Regions from separate parts of the Zoogloea sp. GW822-FHT05C07 genome, predicted to be linked through region 3. Evidence: predicted binding sites of a transcription regulator. Region 3 holds the regulator's gene; each other region holds the start of a gene.
What was found. The regulator sigma-54, encoded in region 3, starts transcription at its own class of promoters, with help from an activator protein. The targets are predictions, from matches to a motif close to TGGCACGCTTNCTGCTNA.

Region 1 (7,783 bases), 910 kb from region 3:
TCGTCCCGGCGCAGCAGCACCTGGCTGCCGAAGCGGCTGCGGCCGTGGTAGAGCCAGCGGTCGATGACCGGGTCTTTCTGGCGGGCGTAGATGCTGACGCAGTCGAACGATGATGCGATGCGCGTGCCGCCCAGGTCGAGGCCGAGGAAGTGCGGGGTCAGCAGGATCACCGGCTGGCGTGCTTCGATCAACTTGGCGAGCTTCTCCTCATCCTGAATGTGCACGATCTGGCGTACCCGCTCTTCCGGTGCGAACCACGCGATGCCGCGCTCGATCAGGCTGCGTCCGGCCAGCGCGAAGTGTTCCTTGGCCAGCGCGCGGCGTTCGGCTTCGGGTTGATCGGGAAAGCACAGGCGCAGGTTTGTGAGCACTACCTTGCGGCGCGGCGCGATGATCCAGTACAGCAGCAGGCCGAGGCCACGGCCGATGGGGGCCTGTATGGACAGGGGCAGCCAGTGGAGCAGCCACAGCAGGGCGACGACGATACGGCTCATTGTTGGTTTTCTCGGGAGACGGGAGGTGTGGGAGGTGAGGTGGGTGCGGCGCCACGGGGGCGCTTGTAGCGGTTGTAACCCCACAGGTACTGGGACGGATTCTCGCGGATCAGGGCTTCCATCTCGCGGTTGATGGCGGCGGCACGGATTTCAGTGTCGCCAGTCAGTGCTTCGAGGGCCGGGCGCAGGCGCAGGTGGAAGCCGCTGCCGCCGGGCAGGCGTTCGGCCCATGCGAAGATCGTGCTGACGCCGGATACCTCGGACAGGCGGGCGGCCAGCGTCATCGTGTAGGCCGGGCGACCGAAGAAGGGCAGCCAGGCGCCTTCGCCGGCGCCGGGCACCTGGTCCGGCAGCATGCCGACTGCTTCGCCGGCGCGCAGGGCCTTGATCAGGCGCCGCACGCCACCCACGTCGGCCGGCGCCAGGCGCATGTTGCCGCGGCTGCGCCCGGCGTTGATGACGGGTTGCAGCACCGCCTTGCGTGGAGGCCGGTAGAGTACCGTGATCGGCTTGTGGGTGGAGAAATACTGGGCGGTGATCTCGAAGCAGCCCAGGTGCGGCGTGATGAACAGGATGCCGCCACCGCTGGCTTCGGCGGCTTCCACGTGCTCCCAGCCGCTGACTCGGACGACCTTGGTGACGATCTCGGCCTGCGGGCGCAGCAGCAGCCACGGCAGCTCGAGCGCCTGCTTGCCGGTTTCTCCGACCGCTTGGCGCCAGGTCCGGGCGGCCTCGTCCGGCCCGAGGGCCCGCGCCAGGTTGTCACGCAGGCGCCGCCGGTAGGTGGGCGAACAGGCGTAGGTGAGCCAGCCGGCGATGCAGCCCAAGTGTTGCAGAATGCCCAGTGGAAGACGGGCAAGCAGGGAGAAAATACGTGACGCCATCAGCGTTTGGGGTGCGGCCGAATTGACGGCCGAAGGAGCAAAGCTATAATTGTGATTCCGCCGAGTTAATCCGACAACTTGCAGGGCGGTGGCGGTCCGCGATTTTCGTCTGCGGACTGCCGGCAAAAATACTGCTAAAGCGTCGCCGCTCCGAGAATCCCCCGAGACGGCAACGCCGTCAGACATGGGGATTTTTTGTTTCTTAGGAGCGTTTCAATGGCAAGCGAATACCTGTTCACGTCCGAGTCCGTTTCCGAAGGCCATCCCGACAAGGTCGCCGACCAGATCTCCGATGCGGTGCTCGACGCGATCCTGGCCCAGGATCCGCGCGGCCGTGTCGCATGCGAAACCCTGGTGTCCACCGGCCTGGTGGTGATCTCCGGCGAGATCACGACGAATGCCGACATCAACTACATGGACATCGCCCGTAACACCGTCAAGCGCATCGGTTACGACGATTCCGAGATCGGTTTCGACTACAAGAGCTGCGCGGTGCTCACTGCGATCAACCGCCAGTCCTCCGACATTGCCCAGGGCGTGAACGAAGGCGAGGGTCTCGACCTGGACCAGGGCGCCGGCGACCAGGGCCTGATGTTCGGCTACGCGACCAACGAGACGCCGAGCCTGATGCCCTTCCCGATCTACTACGCGCACCGCATCATGCAGCGCCAGGCCGAGGTGCGTAAGGACGGCCGCCTGCCGTGGCTGCGCCCGGACGCCAAGAGCCAGCTGACCGTCAAGTACGTGGACGGCAAGCCGGTGGCGATCGACACCGTGGTGGTGTCCACCCAGCACCATCCGGACATCTCCCACTCCGCGCTCACCGAGGCGGTCATCGAGGAGGTCATCAAGCCGGTGCTACCGAAGGAGCTCCTGGGCGACAACACCCGCTACCTGATCAACCCCACCGGCCGCTTCGTCATCGGCGGCCCGAACGGCGACTGCGGCCTGACCGGCCGCAAGATCATCGTCGACACCTACGGTGGCGCGGCCCACCACGGCGGTGGTGCGTTCTCCGGCAAGGATCCGTCCAAGGTGGACCGTTCCGCCGCCTACGCCGGCCGCTACGTGGCCAAGAACGTGGTGGCGGCCGGCCTGGCCGACCGCTGCGAGGTGCAGGTCGCCTACGCGATCGGCGTCGCCAAGCCGGTGAGCCTGATGGTGGAAACCTTCGGCACCGGCAAGATCTCCGACGAGAAGATCGTCGAGCTGATCCAGGCCCACTTCGACCTGCGTCCTAAGGGCATCATCGCCAGCCTCGACCTGCTGCGCCCGATCTACTCGCGCACTGCCGCCTACGGCCACTTCGGTCGTGACGAGGCCGACTTCACGTGGGAGAACACCGACAAGGCCGCCGCGCTGCGCGCCGCTGCCGGCCTGTAATTCCCGACTGCGGGTCAGCAAAAGGGGCGCTCCGCGGAGCGCCCCTTTTGTTTGCTAGCCGCGCATCACTTGTCGCTGCGCAGCGGGCTGTACTCCACCGGCACCCAGCCGAAGGCCTTGCCGTCGGCACGGATGTGGCCGAGGCCGGGGAAGGGCAGATGCATGCCGGCGACGGTCATCTTCTCCTTGGCGGCCCAGGAGAACAGCTTCTTGCGGGTCGCCACGGCCTGCTTCTTGTCGCTGTCGAACTCGATGGCGACGTCCGGGCGGGCGAATTGCACCGCGTAGCTGTGCACTGAGTCGCCGAGGATCAGCAGGCGCTGGCCCTTCGATTCGATCAGGTAGGCGCTGTGGCCCGGCGTGTGGCCGACCGCTGCTACCGGTTTGATGCCTGGTGCCAGCTCGGCGTCGCCGCTGAACGGCTTCCACTTGCCGGCGGCCTGGTAGGGCGCGGCGGCCTTGCGGGCGATCGCGAACATCCCCTGCCTGTCCTTCGGGGCCTTGGCGGCGTTGTCTTCGGACAGCCAGAAATCGCTTTCGGTCTGATTCACGCGGATTTCGGCGTTGGGGAAGAGGGGCTTGCCATCGGCGTCCAGCAGGCCGGCGACGTGATCGGGGTGCAGGTGGGTCAGCAGCACCAGATCCACCTGTTCCGGCTTGTAGCCGGCGGCGCGGATGTGCTCGGCGACGTAGCCGAGGGTTGGGCCGAAGACCTTGGCGGTGCCGGTATCGACGAGGATCAGCTTGCCGCCGGCGTTGATCAGGTAGGTATTGACGGCGGTCTGCACCTTTTCGCCGGCGATGAACAGGCGTGCCAGCAGTTGCTGGACCTCGGCCTGGCTGGCGTTGGTCAGCAGCTTGGCGTCGAGGTCCACGTAGCCGTCGTAGAGGGCGGTGAGCTCATAGTCGCCGACGTTCAGGCGGTAGTAGCCGGGCACCTGGGTCTTCACGGCCGGCGCTTCGGCAAAGGCCGGGGCGACGGGGAGCAAGCTGGCACTGACGGCGAAGGCAAGGGCGCTGAGACTGCGGCGGATCATTGGGGCATCTCCGGAGGGCTGAAAAGGACAACAGGATAATCCGGATCACGCGTCCGTGGTATGGACGGCCAGCCACACGCTGTCCGGGCCGGTGGCGGCGACGCGGTGGCGGCAGCCGGCGGGGATCACCAGCCAGTCGCCCGACGCGAGCGCCACGCGGCGGCCGTCGTCGAATTCCAGCTCGGCGCAGCCCTGGACGAGCATTACCCATTCGTCGCCGGCCTGGTCGTACCAGGAGCCGGGCGGGCTGGCGTGGCGGTGGGAGACGATGCGTTCAATGCGCGTGCCGCCGGTTTCGAAGAGGGTCTCGAATGCTTCGTCGGGGCCGGGGGCGGGGAGGTTTTGCAGCAGATTGCGGAGAGGCATACCGGCGAATCCAGGGGGAGGATCGGCCAGTATGCCTCAGCGCGGGAGCCGGCCGCGCTGGCGGTCGGTAGGGCTGCAAGAAAGGGGCTACGCCGGGAGAATCTCTGTCAGGGTTTTGGGGGTCTTGTGTGCCCCGGCGCGCCGTTTAAGCGGTGGGATGGTCGGTTGTACGATCATCTTTAATGCGTTTAATGCTACGCCGCGCGCCATGATGCAGCCAATTGAATGTGGGCATGGATTGAATAGTGTCTGCCTATTGCTTCACACAGCTTTGCATTCAGATCGATTGCGCGGGCTAGGCGGGCGCGGGGTACGCGCTTAAGCTAGCACTTATATTAGAACAATCCAGAACGGCGGCAGCAGCTTGCCGGATGAGTGCGGGAGGGCCGGCGCCATGGGCAGGCTGGGCCATTGGGGATCACCACTTCGCTCCTTGCGGACGCGCATCGCGGCAGGGGTTCTGCTGGGTCTGCTGCTGGCCCTGTGGGGGGCCACGCTGCTGGTGGGCTATGTGCTGCGCCAGGAAATGCAGGCTACGCTGGCCGCCCAGCAGTTTTCGGTGGTGACGCTGCTGGCGGATGAGATCGACCGTTCGGTGTCGGAGCGCATGCGTGCGCTGCAAGCTGTCGCGGACGACTTCGATGCCGCCAAGCTGGCATCCCCCGCAGTGCTGGAGAAGGAGTTGCGCGACCAGCACGTGTTGCTGACCCTGTTCAACTGGGGCGTGCTGGTGACCGATCGGGAGGGCACCACGCTGGTCAGCCTGCCCGATGAACTCGGCCGCGGTGGTGTCAATTACATGGATGTGCCGGCGGTCCGCCAGACGCTGGAGAGCGGCGAGGCGCGGGTCGGGCCTGCGCTGATCGGCAAGACGACCCATCAGCCGGTGGTGCCGATGATCGTGCCGATCCGTGGTCCGGGTGGTGAGGTGCTGGGGTCGGTGATCGGCCTGATCAATCTGGCCAACGCCAATTTTCTTGACGAGATCAGTGCCAACCGTTTCGGCCGTCAGGGGGGCTATCTGATCACCGATCCGGACCAGCGCCTGTTCATCGCCGCCACCGACAAGAGCCGCGTGATGACGCCGGGGCCACCGCCGGGCGTCAATCCGGTCTATGACCACTACCTCGTGGGTAATGACGGCTCAGGCCTCGCGCGCAGCTCCCGTGGCGTGGTGGAGTTGTCGTCGAGCCGCCGCGTGAAATCCACCGGCTGGCTGATGCAGTCGGTACTGCCGGGGGAGGAGGCCTTCGCGCCGCTGTATGCGATGCAGTCGCGCCTGCTGGGCCTGGCTGCGGCGCTCACCGTGCTGGTCAGCGTGCTCGTCTGGTGGTGGTTGCGTCGCCAGCTGCGGCCGCTTGGCGAAGCAGCCGAGCAGCTCGGCCGCATGCGCGACGGCTTGATTCCCCGCCAGCCCTTACCGGTGCGGCGGGACGACGAGATCGGTGCGCTGACCGGGGCCTTCAACGGTCTGCTGGTGACAATCCTGGAGGGCGAGGCGCGGGCTGCAGAGCATGCGCTCAACCAGCGCCTGCGCGGCATCGTGTCGCAGATTCCCGGCCTGGTCTTCCAGTACCGGCTGGATGGTGCCGGGCATCATAGCGTGCCGTTCGCCAGCGATGCGCTGCGCGAGCTGTTCGGCCTGGAACCGGACTGCTTGCTGGCGTCGGCCGATGCCCTGCACGCACGGGTACTGCCCGAGGATCTGCCAGCACTGCTCACCGCCGTCAGCGAATCGGCCCGCCAGCTGGGCCGTCTGCACCGGGAGTTCCGCATCGAGCACCCCCAGCGGGGGAGGCGCTGGATGCGCATCGACGCGCAGCCCGAAGCGGCAGACGGCGGTGGCGTGACCTGGCAGGGCTTTGCCACCGACGTGACCGAGGCCAAGGAAATCGAGCTCGAGCTGCGCATCGCCGCGGCGACCTTTGAAGGCCAGGAAGGCATCTTCATCACCGATGCGGAGACCCGCATCGTGCGCGTGAACCAGGCTTTCATCGCGATGACCGGCTATGCGGCGCGGGAGGCCATCGGCCAGCGGCCCAGCCTGCTGCGCTCCGGACGCCACGGCCAGGAGTTCTATCGGCGCCTCTACTCGGGCCTCGAGCGGGACGGCTTCTGGCAGGGAGAGATCTGGAACCGCCGCAAGAACGGCGAGGTGTTCGTCGAGTGGGTGACGATCTCGGCGGTGCGCGACGATGCGGGGCAGGTCACCCATTACGTGGCGGCATTTTCCGACATAACCGAGCACAAGAAGGCCGAGGAGCAGGTCCATCAGCTGGCCTTCTACGATCCGCTGACCCAGTTGCCGAACCGCCGTCTGTTCCACGACCGGCTCGACCAGGCGCTGGCGGCCAGCGCCCGCAGCCACCACGGCGGGGCGTTGCTGTTCCTCGACCTGGACGGCTTCAAGGGCCTCAACGATACCCATGGCCACGTGATGGGCGACGCCCTGCTGGTGGAGGTGGCCCGGCGCCTGGTGGGCAGCCTGCGCGAGTCGGACACCGTGGCGCGTCTGGGGGGCGACGAGTTCGTGGTGATCCTGGAAAACCTCGATGAGGAGGAACACGACGCCGAGTCCCACGCCGCGCGGGTGGCGGAGAAGCTGCGCGAGGAACTGGCGCAGCCCTATCACCTCAGCGTGCCGGGTGGCAGCGACAGCGTGATCCATCAATGCACGGCCAGCATCGGCGTGTGCATGTTCCTTGCTCACGAGGAGAGCCGGGACGAGCTGATCAAGCGGGCCGACATCGCGATGTACCGGGCCAAGTCGGCCGGCCGCAATGCGGTGCGTTTCTTCGATCCGCGGCGCCTGCCGGTGCCGCTGAAGGTGGGGTGATGAAGGCTTGAAGGGGGCCAGGCGGACGCCCGGCCCCGCGGGACTTACGGTACGAGCTTGTCGATGACCAGCTTGAGGCCCTTGGCGCCGGGCTTGACCGGCGTGAGTTCGCCGGACAGATCACCGGATTTGGGGATCGCGTCGCCGGACTTCGAGATGCGGGCTTCGATGCGCAGCTCGGCAGCGGACGACAGCTTCATCTCCGGGCTCATCGCCATGCTGTCGTCGAGGGTGAATTCCTTTGGCAACTCGGCGGCCTTCAGGCGCAGCACGGCCAGCGGCATGCGTGGGCCGTTGGCGTGGCGGGCGAAGATGAACAGCGTGTCGTCCGGGCCGGCCTTGTCCTTCAGGGCCGGCGCCAGGCTGACCCGGCCGCTGACCGAGGTGGCGCCGGCGGCGGACTTCTGGGCGGCTTCCCGCGGCGCCGGCTTGGCGCCGCTGCTGTCACCCATCAGCTGGCGGACCTTTTCGATGCCGGCGGACAGGTTGCGGGCGTCTTCGGAGTCCGGCGGCACCTGGGCCAGCACCTTCTCCCAGTAACGGGCCGCGTCCGCGTAGTTTTTGCGGAAGTAGGCGTCGGTGCCGGCCAGCACCAGGGCCTGCGGGTTGTCCGGCTGGTCGGCCAGCACGCGCTTGAGGAGCTCCAGGCCCTTGCCTTCCACCTTGCCTTCGTTCTGCGCGGCAGACAGCTCGGCCATTTCCAGCATCAGCTCCGGTTCGGTCTCCATCGCCGGGCCGGCGCGCTCGAAGGCGCGGGCGGCTTCGTCGAGACGGCCCATGACC
Region 2 (7,783 bases), 1.5 Mb from region 3:
CCCGCACGAGCGGGCTGGACGCCTTCGAATCGCCGCGCCCATGGACCGACGGCCGCCCCGACGGGCGCTGCGCCGACCTGAGCCCGGCCACGCTGCCGCGGGTGGACGTGCTGATGGGCTACGCCGGCGCGCCGCCGGAGCTGGTGGATGCCTGCATCGCCGCCGGCGCCCGCGGCCTGGTGCTGGCCCTCACCGGCCACGGCAGCGTGCCCGCCGCGTGGCAGCCGGCCCTCGCGCGGGCCCGCGAACACGGCGTGGCGATCCTGCGCGCCAGCCGCTGCGCTGGCCCGGTGGACCACAACGCCAACGCCGACGACGACCGGGAAGGCTGGCTCACCGCCGGCGACCTGCCCCCCGCCAAGGCCCGCATCGCACTGATGCTGGCCCTCGCCCGTGGCGGCGAAGCACAGAGTTTTCTGCAGCTGGAAGAGTGATTCCGCCACGCGGCTGAATCATTGAGTGGCCTGACGAAAGGCTTTTGACACACCACCCGATCACCGGGGGGCGTGACAAAGATTTTTTGTCAGCCGAAAAATCGGCTTTTTCTACCCAAAAACTGGATTTTTCACGCCAAAGAATCGTCCAGCCGCACGACGGAATCGTTGCGTCACGTCACTAAATCGGCTGGGCACATGAAAAACTCGCCGGGTGACGTGGCAAAAGATTTTTGGCACGCCACCCGATCATCAGGAGATGCCACCCGAGCTTTTTGTCATGGGACAAACGGTTTTTTTCAGCCGGAATAATGATTTTTTCACGGGAAAAAATCATTCCGTCAGCGCACTCGCGGCGTCCCGCGGGAGGACGCCCACTCAGGACGTGGCGCCGCGCCCCTTGCGGGTGAAGGCCACGCGGGCCTCCTCCAGCACCTGAGCCAGCTCCTCGCGGGCCTCCAACGAGGACTGGATCAGCTTGTGCTCGTCGTGGCCGATGGCCTGCTGGCGGGCCAGCACCTCGGCGTCGTGGCGGGCGAAGCGATTGACCATCTGCTCGGCCAGCGCCGGTGGCTCGTTGAGCAGCTCCAGCGTCCACTTGGCCATTTCCAGGCTCGACGGCAGCGCCTCGCGGATCTGCCGCTCGATGCCCAGGTCCATCAGGCGGCTGGCGTGGAAACGGTTGCGCGCCCGCGCGACGATCTGCACGTGCGGGAAATGCTTACGCACCAGCTCGGCGGTGCGCAGGGAGGCTTCCACGTCGTCGATGGCCAGCACGAAGACCTTGGCCTGGCCGATCTGCGCCGCATGCAAGAGATCCAGGTGGGCCGCATCGCCGTAGAAGACCTTGAGGCCGAAGCGGCGCACGGTATCCACCTGGCCGGCATCGGAATCCAGCGCCGTGAAGCTGATGCCCCGCGCCAGCAGCAGGCGCCCGACGATCTGCCCGACGCGCCCGAAGCCGGCGATCACCACCTCGCTGCCGTCCTCCGGCATCTCGTCGAAGTCCCGCGGCACTTCATTCTTCTTGGCGGATTTGGCCAGCCAGTCGCCGAACATCAGCAGCAGCGGCGACACCGCCATCGACATGGCCACCACCAGCGTCAGCTTGTCGGCCTGCACTTCGCCGAGCACGCTGAAGGACTGGGCCGCATCGAACAGCACGAAGGCGAATTCACCGCCCTGGGCCAGCACCAGGGCCAGCAGGCGCGCATCCCCCGTCGTGCCGCCGAACAGACGCCGCAGCACGAACAGCACCACGCCCTTCACGACGATCAGCCCGACGGTGAGCTGGGCGATCTGCCATGGGAACTTGAGCAGCAGGTCGATGTTGGTGGACATCCCGACGGCCATGAAGAACAGGCCCAGCAGCAAGCCCTGGAAGGGCGCGATGGCCGCTTCCAGTTCGTGGCGGAATTCCGAGTCGGCCAGCAGCACGCCGGCCACGAAGGCGCCCAGCGACATGGACAGGCCGCCGGCCTGCATCAGCAGCGCCAGGCCCAGCACCGTGGCCAGCGCGGCGGCGGTGAACATTTCCCGGCTGTTCACCCGCGCCACGTGGCGGAACAGCATGTCCAGCGTCGGCCGGCCGATCACCGCCACCACCGCCAGCAAGCCGAGGCCGACCGCCGGATGGGTCAGCGCCGTCGACCGCCCGGTGCCGAACAGCGGGATCAGGGCCAGCAGCGGAATGACGGACAGATCCTGAAACAGCAGAATTGCGAAAGCCTCGCGCCCATGACGGGTAGAGAGTTCGCGCCGCTCGGCGAGGGTCGGCAGCACGAAGGCCGTCGACGATAAAGCCAGGATGATCCCCACCACCGTCGCCGCCGGCCACGACAGGCCCAGATAGCGGCCGGCGCCGGCCAGCGCCGCCGCCACCCCGAACAGCTGCAGCGCGCCGAGCCCGAACACCGAACGCCGCAAGGCCCACAGCCGCGAGGGCTTCAGTTCCAGGCCGATGACGAAGAGCAGCAGCACGACGCCAAGCTCGGCCGTATGGAGCAGGTTGTCCGGGTCGCGGACCAGCTTCACGCCAAAAGGCCCGATCAGTACGCCGACTGCCAGATAGCCCAGCACCGTGCCCAACCCGGCCCGTTTGAACAAGGGCACAAGAAGCACGGAGGCCAGCAGCAGCGCGGCAAGAGTGGTCAGGGATTGCATAACAGGAACGGGACGTCAGCGGGAACCCCAAGTCTCTCATAAACCGCTGTCCGGAATGCCAATGGAAGAATCTGGAAACACTCGCAGGCACTCGGAAACATTCGCGCCGTCATCACAATATTGGTGTTTTTGTCAGGAATATTTACACACTGCCCAGCAGGTTTCTCCACGGCCACCTCCACGCACGCCCCAAAGCCGCTCCCCATAAGGCCTTACGACAATTTCATCAAAACTGGCACGGCAAATGCTGAAGTTTCGTCAGAAATACCAAACATCGGCCTATCACGAAAGCCAAGAGGAGGTTTCATCATGAAACTCAATAAAAACAATCTACTATCCGCCGTTGCCATAACTTCCGCATTTTTTGCAAATGGTGCGCAGGCAGGCCCGATCGCCATCTACGATGGCCCGGCCATCAACAAGAGCTCCCCGGCCTGTGCCAGCTTCGGCGACGCCGTCAGCTGCTCCCTGCCCTTCCTCAACTTCCTGAATGGTCAGGCCCAGGGCACGACGACGTCGGCCGGCGGCTACGTCGTTCAGTCGTCCCAAGGCCTGCTGAAGGACTCCATCGTGGTCCAGGCCGGCGGCGCCGCCGCACTTAATAACGGCGACACCAGCCCGGCTCCGGCGCTGGTGGAGGACGGCTTCAAGTCGAATTCGGGCAGTGTCAACTTCCTGGCCACCGGCCGCTCGGACGGCACCACGATGTTTGCCGGCAACATGGCCGACCCGAGCAACAACAGCCTGTCCAGCACCCAGGACAACATCGGCACCTGGGACGTCAGCACCACCTGGCTGCGGGACGCACTGACCACGTCGGATGGCTTGCGCCACGAGTTGATGATCATGTTCGACTACAACCAGCCGCAGAGCTCGACGACGTCGATGGACATCTGGAGCCTGATCACGGTGCGCAAGTCCGGTGGCGGACTGCCCGACATCAATTACGAGTTCAACGGCAGCACCCAGGGCTACTCGAGCTTCACGAGCGGCAAGAACTTCCTGAGCCAGCCCTCGGCGTCGGATTTCGATACGGTGTCTGGCACCATCTGCCTGTACGACAACTCGCAGACCCTTGCCTACCCGGGTGGCTCCTGTCCGCACACTTATAACGGCGGCAATCTGGTCACTGAGGTCGACAACTCCCAGGGCACCGACAAGACCGAGTTCGCGGCCTTCCTGCCTGAGCTGAACGCGAACCTCGAGAACTACATCAAGCAGGGTTACGACACCATCTCCGTGCGCATGCTGATGGGCTGCTTCGGCGGCACGGATCCGAAGAACGGTCAGGGCTACCTGTCCAGCGGTCAGACCACCAACTGCGACAGCGGCGGCTTCGGCGACGTGTATCTGATGGGCGGCGCGGCCATGACGCAAGTCCCCGAGCCGACTTCGCTGGCTCTCGCGGCGCTCGGCCTGTTCGGTCTCTATCGCCGTCAGCGCAAGCAGTCCTGATCACCGCCGGTGGCGGGATGATCGAGCCGGGGCCCCGCCCCGGCTCTTTTCATTTGTGCCGCCTCACAGGCCCGGATCCTCGCCGCCGCCCGCCAGCGCCGCATCCACGACCCGCCGGCTGAGGTGCGGCGCAAAGCACTCGATGAAGGCGTAGATGTAGCCGCGCAGCCAGGCGTTCTTTCGCAGGCCGATGCGCGTCGTGCTCGACGCGAACAGATGGGCGGCATCCAGCATGCCCAGTTCTTTGTCCGCCACGGGGTCATAGGCCATCTTGGCGATAATGCCGACGCCGAGCCCCATCGCCACGTAGGTCTTGATCACATCCGAATCGATGGCGGTGAGCACCACGTTGGGCTTCAGGCCGCGCCCGGTGAAGGCCTCGTTGATGCGGTTGCGGCCGGTGAAGGCGAAGTCGTAGGTCACCAGCGGATAACGGGCGATGGCTTCCAGCGTCAGCGGCTGCGTCGTCAGGATGGGATGGCGCAGCGGCGCGACGACGCAGCGGTTCCACTGGTAGCAGGGCAACATCACGATGTCTTCGTGCTCGGCAATGGCCTCGGTGGCGATGGCGATGTCGGCCACGCCGGACAGCACGTAGTCGCAAACCTGGCGCGGGTTGCCCTGGTGGAAGGACAGGCGCACGTTGGGGTAGCGCGCCATGAAGGCCTGCACCACCTTCGGCAGCGCATAGCGGGCCTGCGTATGTGTAAAGGCGATCGACAAACTGCCGCTCGCCTCGTTGCTGAACTCGGCACCGACTTCGCGCAGGTTGTCCACTTCCTGGAGAATGCGCCCGACGATCGTGAGCACCTGCTTCCCGGGCTCCGTGATGTCCACCAGGCGCTTGCCGTGGCGCACGAAGATCTCCACCCCCAGCTCTTCTTCCAGCACGCGGATCTGCTTCGACACGCCAGGCTGGGAGGTGAACAGCGCCTCAGCGGCCTCCGACACGTTGAGGCCATGGCGGGCCACCTCGAATACATAGCGCAGTTGCTGGATGTTCATCGGCGCCAAACCCCGTGGAAGAAGCTGAAAATAGAATATTAGAACTATAAGTTCTAAAGGTTTAACCTAAAACACCTTCTTTGCTCTAACAACACGTTCTACGATGCGCCGCACAAGGAATTTGGGCTTATCATGAGTATCGCTTACACGATTGCCGGCTTCTCCGTGGGTGCCATCGTCGGTCTGACCGGCGTAGGGGGCGGGTCCCTGATGACGCCGCTGCTTGTCCTGCTGTTCGGTATCAACCCGTCGGTGGCCGTCGGGACCGACCTGCTCTATGCCGCCATCACCAAGGCCACCGGAACCGTCGCCCACGGCATGAAGGGCACGGTGGACTGGACGGTGACGCGCCGCCTGGCCACGGGTAGCATTCCCGCCTCGACGATCACGCTGCTGCTGGTGGGCTATTTCGCCCCCGGCGGCATTGGCGGCGCCGGCAGCCTGATCAAGGTTTCGCTGGGTATCGCACTGCTCCTCACGGCGGTGGCAATCGTGTTTCGCAAGCAGATCCAGGCCTACGCGCTGAAGCACTCCGGCGGCCAGGAAAATCCGCAGCGCACCAAGCTGCTGACCATCCTGACCGGTGCCGTGCTGGGCGTACTGGTGTCGATCTCTTCGGTGGGTGCCGGCGCTCTGGGCGTCAGCGCCCTGTTCTTTTTGTATCCGCGGCTGACGACCTTGCGCATCGTCGGCAGCGACATCGCCCACGCGGTGCCCCTGACGCTGGTGGCCGGCATCGGCCACTGGTTCCTCGGCAGTGTCGACTGGGCCTTGCTGGGCAGCCTGCTGATCGGCTCCCTGCCGGGCATCTGGCTGGGCAGCCACATTTCCACCCGCGTCCCCGACCGGGTGCTGCGTCCGATTCTGGCAACCATGCTGGTCTTGGTGGGCAGCAAGTTGATTGCGGCCTGACCGGGCTTACGAATAAACCAGGAAAACGAAATGTACCGTTACGACCCCTACGACCAGAAGATCGTCGACGAGCGCGTCGCCCAGTTCCGCGACCAGACCCGGCGTTACCTGGCCGGTGAGCTGACCGACGACGAGTTCCGCCCGCTGCGCCTGCAGAACGGCCTGTACATCCAGCGCCACGCGCCGATGCTGCGGGTTGCCGTGCCCTACGGCCTGCTGTCGTCCACGCAGGTTCGCAAGCTCGCCCACATCGCTCGCAGCTACGACAAGGACTACGCCCACATCACCACGCGCCAGAACGTGCAGTTCAACTGGCCCGAGCTGAAGCTGGTGCCCGAGATCCTGGCCGAGCTGGCGCAGGTGCAGATGCACGCCATCCAGACCTCCGGCGCGTGCATCCGCAACATCACCTCCGACCCCTTCGCCGGCGTGGCCGGTGACGAGTACATCGACCCGCGCCCGTGGTGCGAGGTGCTGCGCCAGTGGAGCACCTTCCACCCGGAATTTGCCTTCCTGCCGCGCAAATTCAAGATCGCCGTGAACGGCGCCGACCAGGACCGCGCGGTCATCCAGTGCCACGACATCGGCCTCGAGCTGAAGCGCAATGCGGCCGGCGAGATCGGCTTCCGCGTGCTGGTCGGCGGCGGCATGGGCCGCACCCCGATCATCGGTGAAGAGATCAGCGACTTCGTGCCCTGGCAGCACATCATCACCTACTGCGAAGCGATCCTGCGGGTGTACAACCGCTATGGCCGCCGCGACAACCTCTACAAGGCGCGCATCAAGATCCTCGTCAAGGCCCTTGGCCCCGCCGAGTTCAAGCGCCAGGTCGAGGAGGAATGGGCCTTCGGCAAGGATGGCGCCAACACGCTGACGGAAGCCGAGGTGGCCCGCGTCGCCGCCCACTTCACGACGCCCGCCTATGAAGCCCTGCCGGGCGAGGACGCCGGCTACGCCAGCCAGCGCGCCACCAACACGGCCTTCGCCGCATGGGCCCGCCGCAACGTGCTGGCCCACAAGGTGCCCGGCTACGCGATCGTCGTGCTGTCCCTGAAGAACCCGGCCACTGCACCCGGCGACATCACCGCCGAGCAGCTCGACCTGGTTGCCGAGTGGGCCGACGCCTACAGCTTCGGCGAAGTGCGCGCCACCCACGAGCAGAACCTGGTACTGGCCGACGTCAAGCAGGCCGACCTCTTCGCGCTGTGGGAGAAGGCCCGCGCCACCGGCCTGGCAACGCCGACCTTCGGCCTGCTGACCGACATCATCTGCTGCCCTGGCGGCGATTTCTGCGCGCTCGCCAACGCCAAGTCGATCCCCATCGCCAATGCGATCCAGGCCCGTTTCGACGACCTGGACTACCTCTACGACATCGGCGACATCGAGCTCAACATCTCCGGCTGCATGAACTCCTGCGGCCACCACCACGTGGGCCACATCGGCATCCTCGGCGTCGACAAGAACGGTGAGGAGTGGTACCAGGTCAGCCTCGGCGGCGCCCAGGGCAACGACACCAGCATCGGCAAGGTGATCGGCCGCTCGTTTGCCGCCGCCGAAATGCCCGACGTGATCAGCAAGATCATCGACGTCTACCGGGCCCAGCGCCAGGACGGCGAGCGCTTCATCGACACCGTCCGCCGCACCGGCCTCGACCCCTTCAAGCTCGGCGTGTATGGCGAAGCCGCGATCATCGAAAGGAAGCAACATGCCTAAGCTCATCAAGAACGGCCGCGTGATCGACGACGCCGCAGAAATCCTCGTCCTCGACGAAGTCCAGGGCCCCGAGGCGCTGAGCCTGCCCGATGGTCCGGTGT
Region 3 (7,783 bases):
GTCCAGGCGACGACCTGTGGGTGTCCGGCGCGCCGGGCCGCGCGGCCCTCGGCTTGGCCGACCTGCGCGGTGAGATTCAGCTGGCCGCGGCCTGCCGCGCCGACTGTCTGGCCGCGCTGCAACGGCCGCAGCCGCGGGTTGCCCTCGGCCTGGCCCTGCGCGGGCTTGCCAGCGCGATGCTGGACGTCTCCGACGGCCTGTTCGGCGACCTGAGCCACATCCTCGAACTATCCGGCGTCGGCGTGGAAATCGACGAAACCGCACTGCCCCTGGCCGCACTGACCACCGCCTGCGGCGACGCAGCGCGGGCCTTCGCCGCCTGTACCGCCGGCGGCGACGACTACGAACTGCTGTTCACCGCACCGGCCGAGCGCCGCGGCGACATCGCAGCCATTACGCAGCGCCTGCAACTGCCGCTGCACCGCATCGGCCACATTACCGAACAAGCCGAGCAACTCTCGCTGCGCACCCGCGACGGCCAGTTGCGACCGGCGCAGGCCAGCGGCTACGACCACTTCGGCCGCGGCGCATGAAGCCCACGCCGCGCTTTCTGGTTTCCGACCCAGCCCACTTCGTCGCCCTCGGCTTCGGCTCCGGCCTGGCACCGAAAGCCCCCGGTACCTTCGGCACGCTGGCCGGCTGGGCGCTGTTCCCTTTCGTATCGGCGCCGCTGTCCGACGGGATGTTCAGCGCGCTGCTGGTGGCCTGCTTCCTGTTCGGCATCCTGGCCTGCGAACGCACCGGCCGGGCTCTCGGCGTGGCCGACCACGGCAGCATCGTGTGGGACGAGATCGTCGCGATCTGGCTGGTGCTGTGGCTGACCCCAACCACGCTGGCCTGGCAGGCCGCCGCCTTCGTGACCTTCCGCTTTTTCGACATCGTCAAGCCGCCACCGATCCGCTGGGTGGACGAACGCACCCGCGGCGGCTTCGGCGTGATGCTCGACGACCTGCTGGCCGCCGGCTATTCGCTGCTCGTGCTGGCCATCCTGAAGAGGATCATCGGCTGATGGACGCTCAACTGGAAACCCTGTCCCGCCTCGTCGGCGAGCATCTGCAGGCCAAGGGCTGGCGACTGGCCAGCGCGGAATCCTGTACCGGCGGCTGGGTCGCCGAAGTGGTCACCGCCACGGCCGGCAGTTCGGCCTGGTTCGACTGCGGCTTCATCACCTACTCCAACGACGCCAAGTGTGCGCTGCTCGGCGTCTCGCCGATGACCTTGGCGCGTTACGGCGCAGTCAGCGAACAGACCACCGCGGCGATGGCCAGCGGCACGCTGGAACGCGCCGAGGCCGACCTGGCCCTGTCGATCTCGGGCATCGCCGGTCCCACCGGCGGCTCGCCGGAAAAACCCGTCGGCACCGTCTGCTTCGGCTGGATCCGCACCGGCGAGGCCGCCCAGACCGCGACCTGCCACTTCGACGGCGACCGGGAAGCGGTGCGCCACCAGGCCGTTGTCTTCGCCCTCGAAGAGCTGCTCCGCCGCTACCGCTGAAGCGCTTCGCCGCCGCCAGGCGCAATGCCAAAAAAGTCATCTGGCATGCGGATTGCAATAATGCTCAGCAATTTCGCTGGACGCCCGCCAGCGACTGTATAAAATACCAGCATCGCCACATGCTTCGTGGCGAAAATTTGCTGCGGCACCTGCGTCCACTCCTACGCAAACTCTGTGCCATAATCTCCAAAACCCTTATCACAAGGATCAAGACAAATGGATGACAACAAGGCCAAGGCCCTCGCCGCTGCCCTTTCGCAGATCGAAAAGCAGTTCGGCAAAGGCTCGATCATGCGCCTCGGTGACGGCGAGGTCGAAAGCGACATCCAGACCGTGTCCACCGGCTCCCTGGGCCTCGACATCGCCCTCGGCATCGGCGGCCTGCCCCGTGGCCGGGTTGTCGAAATCTATGGTCCCGAATCCTCCGGCAAGACCACGCTGACCCTGCAGGTCGTAGCCGAGATGCAGAAGCTCGGCGGCACCGCCGCCTTCATCGACGCCGAACACGCGCTCGACGTCACCTATGCCCAGAAGCTCGGCGTCAATATCGGCGACCTGCTGATCTCCCAGCCGGACACCGGCGAACAGGCCCTCGAGATCGCCGACATGCTGGTGCGTTCCGGCGGCGTGGACGTGGTCATCATCGACTCCGTCGCAGCGCTCACCCCGAAGGCCGAAATCGAAGGCGAGATGGGCGACCAGCTGCCTGGTCTGCAGGCCCGCCTGATGTCCCAGGCCTTGCGCAAGCTCACCGCCAACATCAAGCGCACCAACACGCTGGTGATCTTCATCAACCAGATCCGCATGAAGATCGGCGTGATGTTCGGCAGCCCGGAAACCACCACCGGCGGCAACGCGCTCAAGTTCTACGCATCCGTGCGCATGGACATCCGCCGCATCGGCACCATCAAGAAGAACGACGAGGTGATCGGCTCCGAGACCAAGGTGAAGGTCGTCAAGAACAAGGTCGCCCCGCCGTTCCGCGAAACCCTGTTCGACATCCTGTACGGCGAAGGCACCTCCCGCGAAGGCGAGATCATCGATCTGGGCGTCCAGCACAAGTTCGTCGACAAGTCCGGCGCCTGGTACGCCTACAACGGCGAGAAGATCGGCCAGGGCAAGGACAACGCCCGCGAGTTCCTGAAGACCAACCCGCACATCGCCCGCGAGATCGAGAACAAGATCCGCGTAGCGGTCGGCCTGCCCGAGATGGCCGCGGTGGCTCCGGCAGCCGCAGCGGCGGCCTGACGAAGCGGCCCCGGACGGCACGCCGATGACTGCAAGCCTGCATGAGCGCGCGCTACGCTGCCTGGCCCAGCGGGAACACTCCCGCGTGGAGCTGGCGCGCAAGCTCGGCACGCTCGGCAGCCACGAGGAGGTCGATGCCGAGCTCAACCGCCTCGTAGACCTCGGCCTGCTGTCCGATGCCCGTTTTGCCGACGCCTACGTGCGCGCCAAGGCCAGCCGCTTCGGTGCCGCCCGCCTGAAACTGGAACTGAGCCGCCGCGGGGTATCCTCCGAACTGATCGGCGACGCGATCGCGGAAAACACCGCTGAGAGCGAATTCGAACGGGCACGCGACATCCACCGCCGAAAATTCTCCACGCCGCCCGCAGACGCGCGAGAATGGGCACGGCAGGCGAGATTCCTTCAAGGTCGCGGCTTTTCCACCGAAATCATTCGTAGAGTCCTGAAAGAACACCCCGGCGATGAGCCTGCTTAAAGTCAGCAACCTGCGCAAGAAGTACAAGGCCCGCACGGTCGTTCACGACGTTTCCTTCAACGTCGGCAGTGGCGAGGTCGTCGGCCTGCTCGGCCCCAATGGCGCCGGCAAGACCACCTGCTTCTACATGATCGTCGGCCTGGTGGCCGCCGACGGCGGCGAGATCACCCTCGACGACGAGGTGCTGACCCATCGCCCGATCCACCAGCGCGCGCGCCTGGGGCTGTCCTACCTGCCGCAGGAGATGAGTGTCTTCCGCAAGCTGACGGTGGCCGAGAACATCCAGGCTGTGCTCGAGCTGCAGAGCCTATCCAAGGCCCAGATCGCCAGCCGCCTCGACGAATTGCTGAACGAGCTGGGCATCGAGCACCTGCGCGACAGTACCGCCATCTCCCTGTCCGGCGGTGAGCGCCGTCGCTGCGAGATCGCCCGCGCCCTGGCCACCGCCCCCCGCCTGATCCTGCTCGACGAGCCCTTCGCCGGCGTCGACCCGATCGCCGTCATCGACATCCAGAAGATCATCCGCTTCCTGAAGGACAAGGGGATCGGTGTGCTGATCACCGACCACAACGTCCGTGAAACCCTCGGCATCTGCGATCGTGCCTTCATCATCAACGCCGGCGAGGTGCTGGCCAGCGGCCGCCCGGACGAGATCGTTCACAACGAACAGGTCCGCCAGGTATACCTCGGCGAGCACTTCAGGCTCTGAGGCCCGATACGACTCATGAAGCCCAGCCTTCAGCTCAAACTCTCCCAGCATCTCGCGCTGACGCCCCAGCTGCAGCAGTCCATCAAGCTGCTGCAGTTGTCGACCCTCGAACTCAACCAGGAGATCGAGAAGATCCTCCTGGAAAACCCCATGCTCGAGCGGGAGGAGCCCGAGGGCGACCTCGGCTCGAGCCGCGTCGAGGCGCCCGGCCCCGTGGCGCCGGCGGGCAGCGAAGCCGCCCACGAGCGCGAGCAGGAGCAATCCCGGGAGGCGGAACGCGAGCGCGAGCCGGACCACGATTTCGACGGCAGCGGCGAAGCCGGCGAATGGGCTGCGGCGGGTAGCGGCGGGCAGCGCGACGACGACGACGAGACCGACTTCCAGGAGTTCCAGGCCGCCGTGCCATCCCTGCGCGACCACCTGGACGCTCAGGTCGCCCTGACCCCGCTGTCCGACCGGGACAGGGCGCTGGTGCGCTTCCTCATCGAGGCCCTCGACGACGACGGCTACCTCAGCCAGGATCTGGCTGACCTGCTGCCGCTGCTGCCCCCCGAGCTGGAAATCGAGCTCGACGATCTCAAGATCGCGCTGCGCCAGATCCAGAGCCTGGACCCGGCCGGCATCGGCGCCCAGGACGTGGGCCAGTGCCTGGCCTTGCAGCTGCATACCCAGCCCCCCGGCGAAGCCCGCGACCTGGCCATCGCCATCGTCAGCGAACACCTCGAACTGCTGGCTGCCCGCGACTTCCTGAAGATCAAGCGCGCCCTGCGCTGCAGCGACGACACGCTGCGCGAGGCCCATGCGCTGATCCTCAGCCTCAACCCGCGCCCCGGCGCCCAGTTCTCCCAGGCCGACACCCGCTATGTGGTCCCCGACGTGGTGGTCCGCAAGATGCGTAACAACTGGGTCGTCAGCCTCAATCCCGACGCGATGCCGCGCCTGCGCATCAACCAGCTGTATGCCCAGATCCTGCGCGACAACCGCGGCGCCAGCGGTTCCCTGTCCAGCCACCTGCAGGAAGCACGCTGGCTGATCAAGAACGTGCAGCAGCGTTTCGACACCATCCAGCGGGTTTCGCAAGCGATCGTTGACCGCCAGCGCCAGTTCTTCGATTATGGCGATGTGGCAATGCGACCGCTGACCCTGCGGGAAATTGCCGAACAACTGGATCTACACGAATCCACCGTTTCGCGGGTGACCACCCAAAAGTACATGGCCACACCGCGGGGCATTTTCGAGTTCAAGTATTTTTTCGGCAGTCACGTTGCCACCGACAGCGGTGGGGCTGCTTCCTCGACGGCGATTCGGGCGCTGATTCGCCAGCTCGTGGGAGCGGAAGACAAGAAGAAACCCTTGTCCGACGCCAAGATTGCCGAGTTGTTGGGCCAGCAGGGTATCGTCGTGGCTCGTCGGACAATTGCAAAATACCGCGAGTCCCTCGATATTCCGCCGGTCAGTCTGCGCAAAACCATCTGACAGAAAGGTAGCAACCATGAACCTCAACATCACGGGGCATCACGTCGAAGTTACGCCGGCCATCCGCGAGTACGTCACGAGCAAGCTGGACCGCGTGATCCGTCACTTCGACAACGTCACCAGCGTCGGCGTGATCCTCTCGGTGGAAAAGCTGCGTCAGAAGGCCGAAGTTACCGTGCACGTGCGCGGCAAGGACATCTTCGTCGAGAACGAAGATGCCGACATGTACGCAGCCATCGACGGGCTGATCGACAAGCTCGACCGCCAGGTCCTGAAGTACAAGGACAAGACCAGCGACCACGGTCACGACTCCCTGAAGCAACACCTCGCCGAGTCCTGATTCCCGGCGTCGCGTAATACCCTTTTCCCCGGGACCGTTGTGGCTATAATGCGCCCCAATTGACACAACGGCCCCGGCGGCCTCCGCCTCCGGATCTTCCTGAATCGCCTTTCACCGGCAACCTGTGTCGGCCCGTTCCGCACACGGGAGAGTCCTCGCATGAACCTCATCGCCAAACTTCTGCCGCCGACCAACGTGGTCGTCGGACTCGAGGCGAGCAGCAAGAAGCGCGCTTTCGAGCAAGCCGGCCTGCTGTTCGAGAACAACCACGGCATCGGCCGCAGCACAGTCTTCGACAGCCTGTTTGCCCGCGAGAAGCTCGGCTCGACCGGCCTCGGCCAGGGCATCGCCATTCCCCACGGCCGCATCAAGGGCCTCAAGGAGGCGCTGGGTGCCTTCATCCGCCTCGCCGAGCCGGTACCCTTCGACGCCCCCGACGGACGCCCCGTGTCGATGCTGTTCGTGCTGCTGGTTCCCGAGCAGGCCAACGAGCACCATCTGCAACTGCTGTCCGAACTGGCCCAGATGTTCAGCGACCGCAGCTTCCGTGAACAGCTGATGAGCGCGCCCGATGCCCAGGCCGCCCACACCCTTTTCGCCCAATGGGGCAGCCATGCGTCAGACGACAGTCAGCCGGCTGTTTGACGACAACCTGGAGCGCCTGCGGCTGCGCCACATCTGCGGCAGCCTGGCGACCCGCATTTCGGTCTCCGAAGACCGCATCTGGCCTGCCGACATGGTCGGCCACCTCAACCTGATCCACCCGGACCGCCTGCAAATCCTCGGCTCCTCCGAGATGGCCTGGGCCCGCCGCCAGACCCGCGAGAAGGTCATCCACCACGTCCGGGAGATCCTCTCCTACGCCCCGCCGGCACTCATCGTCGCCGACGACGAGGAGATTCCGAGCAGCATCCGCACGCTGTGTGCGAACGAGGACATCGCCCTCTTCGCCAGCCCGCTGCCGTCCGCCAACGTCATCGACCTGCTGCGCAGCTACCTGTCGCGCCAGCTGGCCGAAAGGGTCGCTCTGCACGGGGTGCTGATGGACGTGCTGGGCCTTGGCGTGTTCATCACCGGCGACTCCGGCGCTGGCAAATCCGAACTGGCGCTGGAACTGATCTCCCGCGGCCACGGCCTGGTGGCCGACGACATCGTCGAGTTCTCGCGCATCGCCCCGACCGTGCTGGAGGGGCGCTGCCCCGAACTGCTGCAGGACGTCATCGAGGTGCGCGGCCTCGGCATCCTCAACATCCGTACGATCTTCGGCGAAACGGCCTGCCGGCGGAAGATGAAGCTCAAGCTGGTGGTCCATCTGCAACGCCGCCAGCCGGGCCAGGAAGACCCGCTACGCCTGACCCTCGACGGCGAGCAGCAACCCATCCTCGGCGTGCCGGTACGCCGCGTCGTGCTGCCGGTTGCGGCCGGCCGCAACCTCGCCGTGCTGCTCGAGGCCGCCGTGCGTTCGACGATCCTGCTGCTGCGCGGCATCGACTCGACGCAGGAATTCGTCGACCGCCAGCGTCGCGCAATGGAAGAGAGCGGCTTCTAGCCGCCGTTGACACAACTCGTCGCAAACGACGTGTTGGCGGGCCTTTACGCCGTCAACTGCGGGTCTCGCGGTGCGTTTATGCTGCATCCGCAGCACCGACAAACCGTCCATACGAGGAGTGGCATGATGAAAAAAATGATCCTGAGCGTCGCCGTGTCCCTGTTTGCCGCCAGCCTGGCGCCTGCAGCCTTCGCCGCAACCGGCCAGCAGAACAAGATGAAGGAATGCAATGCCTCCGCCGCCGACAAGAAAGGCGATGAGCGCAAGGCCTTCATGAAGGACTGTCTGTCGGCCAAGCCTGCCGCCGCCGCCAAGGATGGCAAGACCACCCAGCAGGACAAGATGAAGTCCTGCAACAAGGAAGCCGGCGACAAGGCGCTGAAGGGCGACGAGCGCAAGAAGTTCATGAGCGGCTGCCTGAAGGGCTGAGCTGCTTCATTTCCATGATAAAGGGCCGCGGATGCGGCCCTTTATCATTCAGCCCGGCGCCTG
Region 4 (7,783 bases), 880 kb from region 3:
GCCCGGCATGTACCGGCACCATCGGCATCGCGCCGTCGGCCAACCTCAACCCGGAGCGGACCTTCCCGTCGCTGTTCGAGCCGGTGCATGGCTCGGCGCCGGACATCTACGGCCAGGGCATCGCCAACCCGGTCGCCATGATCTGGTCCGGCGCAATGATGCTCGACTTCCTCGGTAACGGCGACGCCCGCTACAAGGCCGCCCACGACGGGATCATGCAGGCCATCGAGCACGTCCTCGTCCATGGGCCGCGCACCCCGGACATGGGTGGCCAGGCCACGACGGCCGAACTTGGTGCGGCGGTCGCCGCGACGTTGCAGGGGCTGGTGGCCTGAGGTTCCGGCCTCTCGAAGAAAGGCGGGCTGGGGGGCTCAAAGCCCCTGGATCATCTCCCAGCCCAGCTTGCCGATCAGCACCGTTACCACCGCCAGGAAGGCCTTGCGGACGAAGCCGCTGCCGTGGCGAACGGCCAGTCGCGTGCCGACCTGGGCGCCGGCCAGGTTGCACACCGCCATCGTCAGCCCGATGCCCCACAGCAGCGGACCGTGGCTGGCGAAGAAGGCGATGGCGGACAGGTTGGTGGCGACGTTGACCAGCTTGGCGCTGGCCGAGGCGCGCAGGAAGTCCATGCCGAACAGGCGCACGAAGCCGAAGATCAGGAAGCTGCCGGTGCCGGGGCCGAAGAAGCCGTCGTAGAAGCCGATCACGGCGCCAAAGGCGGCGGCGCGCCAGCGGTCGGACGGGCGCAGTTCGCGCGTCGGTGCCTGGCCGAGTTCCTTGCGGCGGAAGGTGTAGATGGCCACCGCCAGCATCAGCACCATCACCAGCGGGCGCATCGCCTCGCGGGGCAGCCAGGCCACCACCGCGGCGCCGAGCCAGGCGCCGGCCAACGCGGCCAGCGCCGCCGGCAGCACGACGAACCACGGGATCCGCACCGTCCGCGCGTACTGCCACAGGGAGGCGCCGGTGCCGGCGATGCTCGACAGCTTGTTGGTGCCGAACAGGGTCGGGATGGCGACCTGCGGAAAGTGACCGAGCAGGACCGGGATCTGGATCAAGCCGCCGCCGCCGACGACGGCATCGACCGCACCGGCGAAGAAGGCCACGCTGCCGAGCAGCAGGAGTTCGAGGGACATGGGGAAGGCGATTTCCGTTGGGGCGAAATCATGCGTCCTCCTGGCGGATCTTGTGGCCGAGGGCGAATGAGTTCGCCCCCGCAAGGGGGGCGAGTTTCGGGGGACGAAGGTGGATCAGGCTACGGAGGGGGCTTCGTCCACCGGCAGGGCTTCATCTTCGTCGTCGAAGGCGGTATTGACCGGGACGATGGCGTTTTCCCATTTGGCGACGACGCTGGTGGCGATGGCGTTGCCGAGCACGTTGGTCACGGTGCGGCCCATGTCGAGGAAGTGGTCGATGCCCAGCACCAGCAGCAGGCCGGCTTCCGGCAGGTTGAACATCGGCAGCACGGCGGCAACGACGACCAGCGAGGCGCGCGGCACGCCGGCGATGCCCTTGGAGGACACCATCAGCACCAGCAGCATGGTGATCTGCGTGGTCAGGCTCATCTCGATGCCGTAGGCCTGGGCCACGAACAGCGCGGCGAAGGTGGTGTAAATCATCGAGCCGTCGAGGTTGAAGGAGTAGCCCAGCGGCAGCACGAAGCTGGTGACGCGGTTCTTGATGCCGAACTTCTCAAGTTGCTCCATCAGTTTCGGGTAAGCCGATTCGCTGGAGGCGGTGGAGAAGCCAAGCAGCATCGGGCCGCGGATCAGCTTGAGCAGGCGGAAGATGTCCTTGCCGAGCACGAAGTAGCCGGCAGCGATCAGCACGACCCACAGGGCGGCGAGCGCGGTGTAGAAGCTGAGCAGCAGCTTGCCGAAGACGAACAGCATACCCAGACCGTTGGTCGTGATGATGCCGGCGACGGCGCCGAAGACACCGACCGGGGCGAAGCGCATCACGTAGTCGGTGACCTTGAGCATCACATGGACGACTTCTTCCATCGTGCACACCAGGCTGCGTGCCGTCTGGCTATGCAGGTGGCCGAGGGCGGTGCCAAAGAACACGGCGAAGACCAGGATCTGCAGGATTTCATTGGCCGCCATTGCTTCGAAGATGTTCTTCGGGAAGACGTGGGTGATGAAGTCCTTCAGGTTCAGCGCGCCGGTCTTCAGATTGGTGGCGGTGCCGGCTTCCGGTAGCGGCACCGCGAGCGAGGCGCCCGGCTGCAGCAGGTTGGCGAACAGCAGGCCGAGCAGCAGCGAACAGAACGAGGCGCCGACGAACCAGCCGAGGGCCTTGAGGCCGATGCGGCCGACCGTCTTGGTGTCGCCCATGCCGGCCAGGCCGGCAACCAGGGTCGCGAAGACCAGCGGGGCGATGATCATCTTGATCAGGCGCAGGAAGACGTCGGTCAGGATGCCGAAGTAGGAGGCGATTTCCTTGGCCTGGGCGGGGGTGGCGGCCAGCGTGTTGCAGGCGTAGCCGACAATGATGCCGAGCACCAGGGCGATCCCGATCAGGGTCGTCAGCCGGTTCATTTTCATGGTGTTCTCCTTGTTTCCAGAAATGGAGGGCTGCTCAGGCGGCCCGGGTCGGGATCATTTGCGGCTTGGTCAGTATTTCCGGGCGCAGCACCTCGGCCAGCTGCTCGGCGTTCATCAGCTGGCGCGCGAGCACGATCTCGGCGACGCCCTTGCCGGTGGCGTGGGCTTCGGCGGCCACGTCGGTGGCGTTGGCGTAGCCGATGTAGGGGTTCAGCGCGGTGACGATGCCGATGGAGCGTTCGACGCTGGCGCGCAGGGCGTCCCGGTTGGCGGTGATGCCATCCACGCACAGGTCGGCCAGCGTGGTGCAGCCGCGGGACAGGTGCAGCACGCTCTTGAACAGGCTATGGGCGATGATCGGCTCGAAGGCGTTGAGCTGCAGTTGGCCGGCTTCGGCGGCGAAGGTGACGGTCATGTCGTTGCCGATGACTTCGAAGGCGATCTGGTTCACCACTTCCGGAATCACCGGGTTGACCTTGCCCGGCATGATCGAGGAGCCGGCCTGGCGGGCCGGCAGGTTGATCTCGCAGAAGCCGGCGCGGGGGCCGGAGGACAGCAGGCGCAGGTCGTTGCAGACCTTGGACAGCTTGGCGGCGACGCGCTTGAGCACGCCGGACAGCTGGATGAAGGAACCACAGTCCTGGGTGGCTTCGATGAGGTTGGGGGCGGTGACCACCGGGATGCCGCTGACTTCGACCAGACGGCGGCACACCAGGCCGGCGTAGTCCGGGTGGGCGTTGATGCCGGTGCCGATGGCGGTGGCGCCGAGGTTGATCTCGCGGATCAGCAGCGCGGCTTCCTTCAGGCGCTCCTCGTCCTCGCCCAGCATGGTGGCGTAGGTGGAGAACTCCTGGCCGAGGGTCATCGGCACCGCGTCCTGCAACTGGGTGCGGCCCATCTTCAACACGTCGGCGAATTCGTCAGCCTTGCGCTCGAAGGCGAAGCGCAAGTGGGCCATGGCGTCCACCAGGCGGAAGATGCCGACGTAGGTGGCCAGCTTGAGGGCGGTGGGATACACGTCATTGGTGGACTGGCTCATGTTGACGTGTTCGTTGGGGTGCAGGAACAGGTACTCCCCGCGCCGGTGGCCCATGATCTCCAGCGCGCGGTTGGCGATCACCTCGTTGGCGTTCATGTTGGTGGAGGTGCCGGCGCCGCCCTGGATGACGTCCACCACGAAGTGGTCGTGGTACTGGCCGGCGATCACTTCGCGGCAGGCCTTGACGATGGCCTCGGTGCGCTCGCTGTCGAGCAGGCCCAGCTCCTGGTTGGCCTGGGCGGCGGCGAGCTTGATCTGGGCGAGGGCGCGCACCAGATCGGGATAGGCGGCGATGGAGATGCCGCTGATGTTGAAGTTCTCCAGGGCCCGCAGGGTGTGCACGCCGTAGTAGGCGGCGGTGGGAACCTGGCGGTCGCCGAGCAGGTCGTGCTCCGTGCGGTAGATCGGGGTGGTCATCGTGTCTCCAGTGCTTTTGAATGTGATTTGGCGGGCCCTTGGAGAGGCCGTCGTGCCCATTCATTTGCAGGAGCTGTGCCACCGCCCGGAGCTCGATCCGGGTTTTTATCGATCTGTTTTTAAAGGGTTTTGTTTTCTCCGGTTACGTGGGCGTTCGGATTTCCGGAAAAGGGCCTGGAAAGGCGTCCGGAAATCCGAACGGTGCGGCGGGCGAGAGGGCTCAGTACCAGTTCGAATCGTCGTCGTCGGTCGCCTTGCGGGCGGCGGCCTTCACGCGGACGGCCTCTTCGCGCAGGAAGGTGACGATCTGCCAGATCTCCTCCTCGCCGAGGGCCATGCCGAAGGAGCCCATCTGGGTGTTGGGGCGGCCCTTGGAGATGGTGTCGAACATGAATTTGTCGGAGTTGGGGCCGCCGGGGGCCCAGGCGCCGCGCACGAGCTGCGGGCACTTGCCGCCGTGGCCGCGGGTGTTGTGGCACTGCTGGCAGTTGCGGCCGAAGAGCTCCTCGCCCTTGCGGGCGGCCTCGGCGCTGCCGGCGAGGGGATTGGCCGACGCAGTGGCGGGCGCACCGCCGGCCGGCGTCACGCCGAAGGCGTGGGCCAGGCCGCTGAGCCCGAGGGCGAGGCACAGGCCGATGGCGGAGGCCCGTTGCCGGACGGCACGGGCGGTGAGGGACGTGGGGGAGGTGGCGTGTTTCATGGTTCTCTGGTGTGGGGATCGTTGGAGTTTGATCACGGCGCCAGGCCGTGGGCCCTCAGGATGGCGGCGAGGCGGCCGTCGCTGCGCAGGCTGTCCACCGCGGCATTGACGTCGGCCAGCAGGGCCGGGGCGCCACGGCGCAGCGCGAAGACAAAGTGGGTGCGGCCGGCGTCGGGCAGCGCCAGCCCGTCCATCGTCGGTGCCTTGCCCAGCCGCCGGGCCTCGGCGAGGGCCGGCTGCCACAGTGCGGCGGCGTCCACGCTGCCGTCGGCGAGGGCTGCGAGGAGTGCGCCGTTGTTGCCGTAGGGCACCCGGTGCAGGTGCTGCTGGAACAGGTACAGATCGGCCGGCGTGGCGGTGACCACGCCGATCCGGCCGAGCCGGCGGGCATCGTCGAGGTTGCGCACCGGGGTGCGGGCGCCGACCAGCACGTAGCCGGTTTCCAGGTAGGGGGTGCTGGCCGCCAAGTGCTTCTCGGCCAGCTCCTCGTTGGGCCCGCCGCTTTCCGGGATGCCGGAGAACAGCGCGCAGGCATCGCCGGCCAGGTTCTGCGCGAGGGCCTTGCCGAGGCCGCCACGGTTCGGGATGGTTACCCACTGCAGGCGGACTTCCCGACCGAGCTGCGCGGCGACGGCGCGGGCCAGTTCGGCGTCGATGCCGCCGTCCGGCAGGCTGCTGGCCGAGAACGGGGGGTTGGCTTCGGCGAGGCAGACGGTCAGCGGGCCGCCGCCTGATTCTGCCGGGGGCGGCGCGCTGTTGGTCGGCTGGCCGTGGGCGAGCAGGGCCAGCAAGGCGCCGCAAAGGCGTGTGCGCTGTGTCATGGATCGCTCCGTGGGCGCGGCCGCATTTCGGCCGCCGCGCCCGTCGCTAGGGCAGGGGGTTAGCGGTACTGGGGCGTGAGGGCGAAAACCATCATGCCGCCGCCGCGGTTCTGGTGCTTGAACAGCTCACCGTACACCAGCGGCCACAGGCTGCCGCCGCCGGGGCCGTAGACGATGGCCACGTACTGCTGGCCGTTTACGTTGAAGGTGGTCGGGTTGCCGTGGATGCCGGTGCCGACGTTGAAGCGCCACAGGGTTTCGCCGGTGTCGTCGCGCATCGCCGAGAAGTAGCCTTCGGCGTCGCCGGAGAAGACCAGCCCGCCGGCGGTGGCGAGCAGGCCGCTGGTGGCCGGCGTGCTCTGCGGGCGGGACCATGCCAGCTTGCCGGTGGTGGCGTCGAAGGCCTTCACGCCGCCGGTGTAGGGGTTGGCCTTGAGGACCTTGGACGACAGGAACCACTCGCCCTGCTTCCATTCCATCTTCTTGGCCTGGATGTCCATCGAGCTGTCGATGTAGGGCACGTAGAGCAGCTTGGTGAGCGGGCTGTAGGCCGCCGGGTGCCATTCCTTGCCGCCGTCGAGGATGGGGGCGACGTCGGTGGCGACCTTGTCGTAGCCGGGCACCTTGTCCGGATTGACGATCGGGCGACAGTTGCCCTGGAAGCCGGTGACCCAGTTCACGCGGGCGATCGGCACCACCCAGTTGCACTTGCCGCTGTCCCGGTTGATGGAATAGACGTGGCCGTTGCGGTCGGCATGCAGCCACACCTTGCGGCCCTGGTCGTCGTCCACCAGGATGGTCTCGTTGTTGCCGTCGTAATCCCAGGAGTCGTTGGGGGTGTACTGGAAGTGGTGCTTGATCTTGCCGGTGGCGGCATCGAGGGCCAGCGTGGAGTTGCTGTACAGGTTGTCGCCGGCGCGCACGCGGGGGTCGAAGTCTGGCGAGGGGTTGCCGACGCCCCAGAAGATGGTCTTGGTCTTGGGGTCGTAGTTGCCGGTCAGCCAGGCGGAGGCGCCGCCGGTCTTCCACGAGTCGTTGGCCCAGGTCTTGGCGGCGGGGTCGTTGGCGCTGGTCGGGCGGGTGGTGGTCTGCCACACGGTCTTGCCGGTGTCCGGGTCGAGGGCTGTGATCTTGCCGACGTTGCCGCCCACGTCGGAGCCGGAGTTGCCGACTACGATCAGGCCGTTGGCGACCAGCGGCATCGATGTGTAGATCTCGCCGGTGCGGTAGTCGCCGAGCGCGACGTCCCACAGCACGCGGCCGGTGGTGTTATCGAGGGCGACCACGTGGCTGTCGAGGGTCGCCATATAGACCATGTTCTTGAACACCGCGACGCCGCGGTTGACGGCCTCGCAGCACAGGCGCGGGCCGATGTCGCCGGGCAGCGGGTGCTCGTACTTCCACAGCATGCGGCCGCTCTCGCCGTCGAGGGAGAAGACCTTGTTCTGGCTGGCGGTCACGTAGATGCGGCCGTTGACGACAGTGGTCTGGCTGTCCTGGGCGTCGTTCACGCCGAAGGACAGGTTCCACTTGGGCACCAGCCGCACGACGTTGTCGCGGGTGATCTGGTGCAACTGGCTGAAGCGCGTGGCCTGGTAGTCCTTGCCGTAGTGCAGCCAGTTGTTGGCGTCCTTGTCGGCGTTGATCAGCATGTCCTCGGACACGTAGTTGGGGCGCCACTTGAAGCCGGCTTCCAGGACGTCGACGCCGAGGGGCGGCTCCGGATCGGCAGGGGCCGCGTCGGCCGCCAGGGCGCCGGTGGCGAACAGGGTCGCCAGCGAGGCGGCCAGTACGGACCTGGAAATGCGTTGGGTTTTTCTCATCGTTTTGTCTCCCGCTTTGAGCGTGGTGTGGTGAGGCTTGTCGTCGGGGCGCGCGAGGTGGTGTCGCAACGGCCGGCCAGTTCCTTCAGCCAGCTTTGTGCCAGACGGTGAAATCTTTTCTTAACAAGGGCTTGCGTTCGGGGGGCGGTCGGCGGGCGAGACATCCCTCTCAATTCGGGCAGTCTGGCCGAGACAGGCGAGACAGTTGTCTCAAGCCCGCGGTGGTTCCCTGTACGGCGCGGTGAAAGGGGCCGGAGCGGACGCGGATGGCCCGGAGGGTGTAGTCTCGCCCCTGTCGGACGGGCGTCGGTCGCTCCTGTCCGTCATGCGTCGCGCCCAGCGTGATGCGTCGAGGCCGGTCGGGACGACCGGGATGCGGGCCGGATGCGGTGTGTGACGAGTGGATCGATGTCTTTGCGGATTGCAATAAACGGGTA

Region 1: a site for sigma-54 is predicted at 1,499-1,516, ahead of metK (methionine adenosyltransferase). Genes of this name have one in related genera too.
Region 2: a site for sigma-54 is predicted at 2,831-2,848, ahead of AC3QL2_RS05790 (PEP-CTERM sorting domain-containing protein). Genes of this name have one in related genera too.
Region 4: a site for sigma-54 is predicted at 4,066-4,083, ahead of aspA (aspartate ammonia-lyase). Genes of this name have one in related genera too.

What each region holds. Positions count from the first base shown of each region.
Region 1 covers NZ_CM179510.1:1,837,685-1,845,467, reverse strand. The annotation lists gene AC3QL2_RS08760 (LpxL/LpxP family acyltransferase) at 1-494, opposite strand, end outside; gene AC3QL2_RS08755 (lysophospholipid acyltransferase family protein) at 491-1,378, opposite strand; gene metK (methionine adenosyltransferase) at 1,595-2,761, shown strand; gene AC3QL2_RS08745 (MBL fold metallo-hydrolase) at 2,827-3,798, opposite strand; gene AC3QL2_RS08740 (cupin domain-containing protein) at 3,844-4,164, opposite strand; gene AC3QL2_RS08735 (sensor domain-containing diguanylate cyclase) at 4,598-7,000, shown strand; gene ccmI (c-type cytochrome biogenesis protein CcmI) at 7,045-7,783, opposite strand, start outside.
Region 2 covers NZ_CM179510.1:1,222,784-1,230,566, forward strand. The annotation lists gene AC3QL2_RS05780 (asparaginase) at 1-434, shown strand, start outside; gene AC3QL2_RS05785 (monovalent cation:proton antiporter-2 (CPA2) family protein) at 813-2,597, opposite strand; gene AC3QL2_RS05790 (PEP-CTERM sorting domain-containing protein) at 2,907-4,052, shown strand; gene cysB (HTH-type transcriptional regulator CysB) at 4,116-5,057, opposite strand; gene AC3QL2_RS05800 (sulfite exporter TauE/SafE family protein) at 5,190-5,969, shown strand; gene AC3QL2_RS05805 (nitrite/sulfite reductase) at 6,000-7,682, shown strand; gene AC3QL2_RS05810 (DUF934 domain-containing protein) at 7,675-7,783, shown strand, end outside.
Region 3 covers NZ_CM179510.1:2,746,750-2,754,532, reverse strand. The annotation lists gene thiL (thiamine-phosphate kinase) at 1-533, shown strand, start outside; gene AC3QL2_RS12970 (phosphatidylglycerophosphatase A family protein) at 530-1,009, shown strand; gene pncC (nicotinamide-nucleotide amidase) at 1,009-1,494, shown strand; gene AC3QL2_RS12960 (hypothetical protein) at 1,485-1,643, opposite strand; gene recA (recombinase RecA) at 1,711-2,742, shown strand; gene recX (recombination regulator RecX) at 2,768-3,217, shown strand; gene lptB (LPS export ABC transporter ATP-binding protein) at 3,204-3,926, shown strand; gene AC3QL2_RS12940 (RNA polymerase factor sigma-54) at 3,942-5,402, shown strand; gene hpf (ribosome hibernation-promoting factor, HPF/YfiA family) at 5,419-5,742, shown strand; gene ptsN (PTS IIA-like nitrogen regulatory protein PtsN) at 5,902-6,387, shown strand; gene hprK (HPr(Ser) kinase/phosphatase) at 6,356-7,291, shown strand; gene AC3QL2_RS12920 (PsiF family protein) at 7,418-7,720, shown strand.
Region 4 covers NZ_CM179510.1:3,624,831-3,632,613, forward strand. The annotation lists gene AC3QL2_RS16800 (tartrate dehydrogenase) at 1-335, shown strand, start outside; gene AC3QL2_RS16805 (sulfite exporter TauE/SafE family protein) at 372-1,136, opposite strand; gene AC3QL2_RS16810 (dicarboxylate/amino acid:cation symporter) at 1,251-2,546, opposite strand; gene aspA (aspartate ammonia-lyase) at 2,581-4,002, opposite strand; gene AC3QL2_RS16820 (c-type cytochrome) at 4,223-4,702, opposite strand; gene AC3QL2_RS16825 (transporter substrate-binding domain-containing protein) at 4,735-5,523, opposite strand; gene AC3QL2_RS16830 (PQQ-dependent dehydrogenase, methanol/ethanol family) at 5,583-7,346, opposite strand; gene AC3QL2_RS16835 (type I glyceraldehyde-3-phosphate dehydrogenase) at 7,755-7,783, shown strand, end outside.